DNA from 2 places in the Halomonas sp. NPDC076908 genome. Region 2 is predicted to be linked to the other one. Evidence: predicted binding sites of a transcription regulator. Region 2 holds the regulator's gene; the other holds the start of a gene.
The links. The regulator sigma-54, encoded in region 2, starts transcription at its own class of promoters, with help from an activator protein. The targets are predictions, from matches to a motif close to TGGCACNNNNNTTGCTNT.
Positions count from the first base shown of each region.

Region 1: a site for sigma-54 is predicted at 1,855-1,872, ahead of glnA (glutamate--ammonia ligase). Genes of this name have one in related genera too.

Region 1 is NZ_JBNNIW010000022.1:40,884-44,580, reverse strand. Features, by position in the region: gene ACQKE4_RS13470 (acyltransferase family protein) at 1-876, shown strand, start outside; gene ACQKE4_RS13465 (hypothetical protein) at 940-1,563, opposite strand; gene glnA (glutamate--ammonia ligase) at 2,093-3,499, shown strand; gene ACQKE4_RS13455 (DUF4124 domain-containing protein) at 3,660-3,697, shown strand, end outside.
Region 2 is NZ_JBNNIW010000006.1:86,223-89,919, forward strand. Features, by position in the region: gene lptA (lipopolysaccharide transport periplasmic protein LptA) at 1-32, shown strand, start outside; gene lptB (LPS export ABC transporter ATP-binding protein) at 44-793, shown strand; gene ACQKE4_RS05270 (RNA polymerase factor sigma-54) at 917-2,332, shown strand; gene hpf (ribosome hibernation-promoting factor, HPF/YfiA family) at 2,430-2,738, shown strand; gene ptsN (PTS IIA-like nitrogen regulatory protein PtsN) at 2,743-3,213, shown strand; gene rapZ (RNase adapter RapZ) at 3,300-3,697, shown strand, end outside.

The sequences.
Region 1 (3,697 bases), on a different contig from region 2:
TTTATCTCTATCTTCGTATTCGCTGTTCGCTACGATAAATCTGTCCCAGAGGGCTTCCTCACCCAGCGCGTGAAGTACGTGATGGTGCCTTACTTTGTTTATGGATTTATTTATTCCACGGCGGAGTGGGTGCGTTTACAAACCACCGATGAACCGGTGGGATTTATTGCCAACGCGATTGAGTATTACGTGTATGCCGGCTGGCATGGCTATTTCTTAATCATTGCGATGCAGTTTTATGTGGCTTATTGGCTATTTACCCGCTGGCAGCTGTGGCGTTTAAACCCCGTGCCGTGGCTGTGGGGTGCCTGTGTTGTCAGCATGGCGTATTGGAGCCTTGCTTACTGGTTCAATGTGGATTGGCCAGGCTACCTACTATGGATCGCACCGTTGGGATGGGTCTATGTATTTTTCCTGGCCCTGGTGCTGGTGCGTTACTACCCGCTAGCACCGGAAAGCGTGCTGGCGGAGCGGCCTGTCTGGATGCAGCAGATGGCAAGCCCAGGGTGGCTTGCGCTATTTGTGGCACTGGTGATTGGGGCAACCTTTGCAGGCTGGCTGGCGTTCTCATCCAAAGAGGTATGGGTTATCCCGTTCTTTGTTTTGTTTACGCTCTGCGCCATGCGTTATTTAGCGGGGCGTCCTGCGCCGCTGTGGGTGCGCCAAGTAAATGCTTATTCATTTGGTATTTATTTGGCGCATCCGATGTTCTTTGTGCTTGCCGATTTAGCGGTCGCGCCCTTGTCACTGCCCATTACGTTGTATGCGTTCGTGCTTATTGTGGTGGGCGTAGCAGGGTCGGTAGCGCTTAATAAGTTGGCAAATACTTTCACACTAGGCTCAATGCTTTTTGGCAAGCGATTGAAAGTCGCTTAGGTTGGGGAAGAGTGCTAGCCGCTGGGGTTTTGTTGCATGTCAATAATAGTAATAAAGAATACGTTACAGCCGCGGCGTGTAAGCACTCTGCGAAACGCTAACCCGGGCATCGCTGGCGGTATCATCCACTTCTCTCAGCAGTTGGCCATTGTAGCTTTTCAGGCGTGTTGAGCAGGCGTGTAAGCGCTGCAGAAAATCTTTGATAGCATTAAGCTCGTCTAACTCAGGGTCAAACCCGCCTAATCGTTCAAACCAGGCCCGCCTAACGGCAATGTAGGGCGGCAGTAGTAGTGCGTTTGCCAGCAAACGACGCAGGATACGCTCCGTCAAGGTGGGTTTGGCAAGACCAATCGTAATGACGTCAAGCATGTAGGCATTCAATTGCGGATAGAGTGAGCCCCATAGGCTGGCCGGCAACGGTTGTTTTTGCAGTGCGATGATTAGCCATTCAGCTTGGCTTTTAAAAGCCGCTTGGTTAAGGCGAGCGCCCAGCGATTTAGTAGGGGTAATTAGGCAATGGGTATGGTAGCGCTGCTCAATTAAGGTTAAGCGTACATGCGGGCGAGTGCCGGTAACCAAAATGGGAAGTAAGTGATCGGCAATGCCGGACTCCCGTATGGACTTTAAATGGCGTGGCAGCATCGCACCCGTCACCATGGCATCAATGATAAAGCAAACCGATCCCATTGTTGGCTCCAAATGTGAACTAATCTAACATAATGTAATTTATTGTAGTATCTGGTTTATTTGGGTAGCAAGTAAAAGTTTGCGAGCAAAAAACGTGCGTTCAACGTTTTTTATGCACTTATTTAATGCGTTGGTAATTATTTTTGTTCTTTTTTGGTGCATTGGGCGATATTTATACGCCTTCCCGGCGCTAGCAAAGGGGCTATGCCTCATCAGGAGGCATGAGGATCTATTTTTTTACGTTTTAAAAACAATTAGTTGTTGTTTTTTTATACCATTATGGTGCAGTGTTGGCATGCTCTCTGCATTGTATTCGGCAGCGGCTAGCGGGTCGTCGGCAGAAGCCTTGCGACGTGCTAAAACGATAGCCGGTCTGAAATGCTCGCTGAGCGATTTGTTCATTAATGTCAGCAAACGTTGAGCGAACGAGAAATGACATGCGTGTGGTTTACACGTAATTTGTCGAACAACACTTTTATCGGTAGCTTACAGTCGTTAACTTTAAGCCACGCTCATACCGGAGGACACTATGTCAGCCAAGACTCTCGCGCTAATTGAAGAACATGATGTTAAGTGGGTAGACCTGCGTTTCACCGACACGCGCGGCAAAGAGCAGCACGTTACCGTGCCTGCCCGTGACGTAAACGAAGAGTTTTTCGAAAACGGCCAAATGTTCGATGGCTCTTCCATCGATGGCTGGAAGGGCATCAACGAATCCGACATGATTCTGCGTCCAGAGGACGGCTCTGCCTACCTCGACCCCTTCACCGAAGACGCTACGCTGGTACTGCGCTGTGACATCATCGAGCCAGCCACCATGCAAGGCTACGATCGTGACCCGCGCTCTATCGCTAAGCGTGCAGAAGCTTACCTGCAGTCTACTGGCCTAGGTGACACCGCATTCTTCGGTCCTGAGCCTGAATTCTTTATCTTTGATGAAGTACATTGGAAGAGCGATATTCAAGGCTCCATGTACAAAATCACTTCTGACGAAGGCGCTTGGGCAACCGACAGCCGCGTTGACGGCGGCAACTTAGGCCACCGTCCGCGTCTGAAAGGCGGTTATTTCCCCGTACCGCCGGTCGACAGCTTCCACGATATCCGTGGCGCTATGTGTAACACTCTGGAAGCGATTGGCCAGACTGTGGAAGTTCATCACCACGAAGTTGCCAACGCTGGTCAGAACGAAATCGGCGTTAAATTCAACACGCTGGTGAAGAAAGCTGACGAAGTTCAGGAAATGAAGTACGTGATCCACAACGTGGCACACGCGTATGGCAAAACAGCGACCTTTATGCCGAAGCCGCTGGTAGGCGACAACGGTTCTGGTATGCACGTTCACCAGTCGTTCTGGAAAGGTGGTGAAAACCAGTTTGCCGGTGACGAGTACGCTGGTCTGTCTGAAATGGCGCTTTTCTACATTGGCGGCATCATCAAGCACGCCCGTGCCTTGAACGCCTTCACTAATGCTTCTACGAACTCGTACAAGCGTCTGGTGCCTGGTTTTGAAGCGCCGGTAATGCTGGCCTACAGCGCGCGTAACCGCTCTGCTTCGATCCGTATTCCTTACACTGCTAGCCCGAAAGGCAAGCGTGTAGAAGCTCGCTTCCCTGATCCGACTGCCAACCCTTACCTGGCATTCTCTGCCATGTTGATGGCGGGTATCGACGGCATCAAAAACAAGATCCATCCTGGCGATGCCATGGACAAAAACCTGTACGACCTGCCGCCAGAGGAAGGCAAGTCAGTACCAACTGTGGCGCACAGTTTGGATCAAGCACTGGAAGCCCTCGATGCTGACCGTGCGTTCTTGACCGAAGGTGGCGTGTTCACCGACGACATGATCGATGCTTACATCGAACTCAAAATGGAAGACGTTGAGCGTATTCGCATGACGACTCACCCGATTGAGTTTGATATGTACTACAGCTGTTAATCAGCGCTATTCACCCCAGGCTGTTACTATCAGCCTGGCGGCGGTAATAGTAGTAATAGTGTTAAAAACCCCGCTTCGGCGGGGTTTTTTCGTTGTAGGAGGCAAGAGAGTGGTGAAGAGCACTATGGGTAAGATAACCACATTAAAGGTAAGTGGAGTAATGGCTGTCGTTGTGAGTGTTTGGTTCGCTGGTAGTGC
Region 2 (3,697 bases):
GCATCCGAATGACCCTTCAGCCAGCACAATAGGGAGTCAGCTTGTGGCAACTGCTGAAACTGCGCCGATAAAAACCCTCTATGCCCAACACTTAGCTAAAAGCTATAAGCGTCGTCAGGTGGTTAAAGATATCAATCTGGAGATATCTCAAGGTAGCGTCGTCGGTTTACTGGGGCCCAACGGCGCAGGCAAAACCACCTCGTTTTATATGATTGTCGGCTTGGTAAAAGCGGATGCGGGCAAGGTCGGCATTGATGATCTGGATTTGACCCGGGCACCCATGCATGAGCGGGCAATGGCAGGTATTGGCTACCTTCCCCAAGAAGCGTCAATTTTTCGCAAACTATCGGTTAGCGATAATATTATGGCGATTCTGGAGACCCGCAAAGAGCTTGACAGTGCAGGGCGCGAAGCGCGCTTGGAAGCTTTGCTAGAAGACTTTCATATCACCCATATTCGCAACAATTTAGGCATGAGCCTATCTGGCGGCGAGCGGCGACGTGTCGAAATTGCCCGTTCACTAGCCACGGAGCCTGCCTTTATTTTGCTTGACGAACCTTTTGCTGGGGTTGACCCCATCTCAGTTGGCGATATTAAAACCATTATTCGTGCGCTAAAGCAGCGACATATCGGCGTGCTGATCACTGATCACAACGTACGTGAAACCCTCGATATTTGCGATATCGCCTATATCGTAGGCGACGGCCAGATCATTGCCAGTGGCTCTCCCGAGTCAATTCTCACCAACCAGAAGGTGCGAGACGTTTATTTGGGTGCTGATTTTCGCCTCTAAGCTGTTTTTCACCTCTAATCAGTGCTCTACGATAATTTTTATACCAATGGCATGCTTATTGCACTTGCACACAGCCACCACTCGCACTAGGGTGAACCTTTCCGATTAACGAGTGGTTCTCAGATGGTCATGAAAGCTTCTCTTCAGTTGCGTATCGGCACACAGCTGACCATGACGCCTCAGTTGCAGCAGGCGATTGCCTTATTGCAACTATCAACGCTCGACCTTCGTCAAGAAATTCAGCAGGCGCTAGACGCGAACCCTATGCTGGAGCAAGAAGATGAGTTCAGCGAACAAGCTGTCAGCGAGCCTAAAGAGGAAGAGTGGTCAGAGAGTATCCCTACCGAACTTTCGGTAGACAGCGATTGGTCGGATACTTACCAAGACATGGGCAGCATGAGCGGTAGCAGCGGCGAGGGCCCTGACTTTGAGCGCCAGGCCGCAGGGCAAAGTCTCCACGGCCACCTGCTGTGGCAACTCGCCATGACCGATTTTAGTCCCCGTGAGCATTTAGTTGCGGAAAGCCTGATCGATGCGCTAGACGCCAATGGTTATTTAACCCAACCGCTTAACGACATTCGTGAAGGACTGCGCGCCCAAGGTATCGATGGCCTCAGCCAGCGCGAAATCGAGACCATACTGCTTAAACTGCAGCAGTTTGAACCTACCGGCATCTTTGCCCGCGACCTGCGCGAATGCTTAATGTTGCAGTTGGCTGCACTGCCCGATGACACACCGCTACTCGTCCCTGCCCGCCGCCTTGTCCGCCAATTTCTTGAAGCACTTGGTAAGGACGATATGCGCTTATTAAAGCGCCGCCTGGGGCTAAATGATGAGCAGCTGGGCGATGTCATCCTATTGATCCGCAGTCTCGACCCACGCCCAGGAAGCGCTTATGGCGTCACTGACGATAGCTACATCACTCCCGACTTAGTGGTGCGTCACGACAACGAAGGCTGGCATCTGGAGCTCAACCCAGAAGCCTTGCCACGACTGCGTATTCAGCCTGACTATGCAAGCTTGATTAAGCGCGCAGATAAAAGTCAGGACAATCAGTTCTTAAAAGAGCATTTACAAGAAGCGCGCTGGTTAATTAAGAGTCTTTCCAGTCGTAACGATACGCTGCTACGCGTGGGCCGCGAGATTATCACCCGCCAAATTGGCTTTTTAGAACACGGCGAAGAGGCTATGAAGCCGCTGATATTGGCAGATATTGCGGAAGCGGTAGAAATGCACGAATCGACCATATCTAGGGTGACTACCCAGAAATACATCCATACGCCCCGCGGCGTGTTCGAACTCAAATACTTTTTCTCCAGCCAAGTGAGCGGTCAAGATGGCGATAGCCACTCCAGCACCGCCATTCGAGCACGACTAAAAAAGCTGATAAACGAAGAGCCGCCTGGCAAACCCCTCTCTGATAGCCGTTTAGTGACGCTTTTAGACGAGGGTGGCATTCAGGTTGCACGCCGAACGGTAGCCAAATATCGCGAAGCCATGGGCATCCCCTCCTCTAGCGAACGCCGTCGTTTACGCTAAGGCTGTATCAATAGTAAGTAAACTCTCTACAAGGGCTTTGCAACGCGGCAAAAAGGGTTACAATCGAAGTACAGTCCGATGGATAAGGAGTACGTCAATGCAAGTTAATATCACTGGTCATCACGTAGATCTGACTGACGCCTTGCGTGACTATGTCAATGAAAAACTTGAACGTGTCGAGCGTCATTACGACAATATAACCACGGTGCAAGTCACCTTATCTGTAGAAAAAGAGCGACAGCAAGCCGCTTGTACACTGCACGCAGCAGGTGCAGATCTACATGCAGAAGCTCTCGACAGTGATATGTATGCCGCGATTGATGCTTTAGCGGATAAAATTGATCGTCAACTCGTTAAACACAAGGAAAAAGCACAAGCTCGCGCCCAAGGCGCAGGTGTGCGTTAATTCAATGACGTTGGAAACCATACTCCCCCCGGAACGCGTTCTATACGATGTGCCCGGGGGCAGCAAAAAAAGGGTGCTGGAGTTTTTCAGCACCTTTATTGCCCAAAACACGCCCAGCCTAGATAGCCAAGAAGTGTTTAGCCGATTAATCGGTAGAGAACGCTTAGGCAGTACAGGTATAGGTAACGGTGTGGCTATCCCTCATGCGCGTAGCCCTCACTGCTCAACGCCAATCGCTGGTTTCTTGAAGCTGTCGGAGCCAATCGATTTTGATGCTATCGACGGAGATCCAGTTGATTTAGTGTTTGTGTTGCTCGTACCAGAAGAGGCAGATGACACGCACCTGTCCTTGTTAGGTCAAGTGGCCACTATCATGAATGACGCGGATACCCGCCAGCAACTGCGCAAAGCAGGCAGCCAGCGCGAGTTACTCGATCTTATTACCGCTAAAATTCGTGAACAGTCAGCCCCCTAACAATGGTCTCAGGCACTCTGCTTATCTAACTCTGCTTGTCTAGTAGCTACCATCAACTCAGCCTGCTCAAAGCAAAGAGAGTCTAAATGCAACTGGTGATCATTAGCGGCCGCTCGGGGTCTGGTAAATCCATCGCCTTACAAGCGCTGGAAGACCTTGGCTACTACGCCATTGATAACCTTCCCGCCATGCTGCTGGGTTCATTGGTGGATGAATTACGCGACCAAGGCGAACGCACGCATTTGGCGGTCAGCATTGATGCCCGCAACTTGCCTGGCGCACTAGAGCGCCTTCCCGCCCAATTGAACGAGCTACGCCAGCGTCAAATAGATTTTCAAGTCATTTATTTGACCACTGATGCTCGCATTCTTCTTGAACGCTACTCAGCGACGCGGCGCAGGCATCCGTTGACCCGCGATAGCGAGATGACGCTGGAAGAGGCAATTAATAAAGAAGAGGAAACGCTACACGACATTCGCGATTT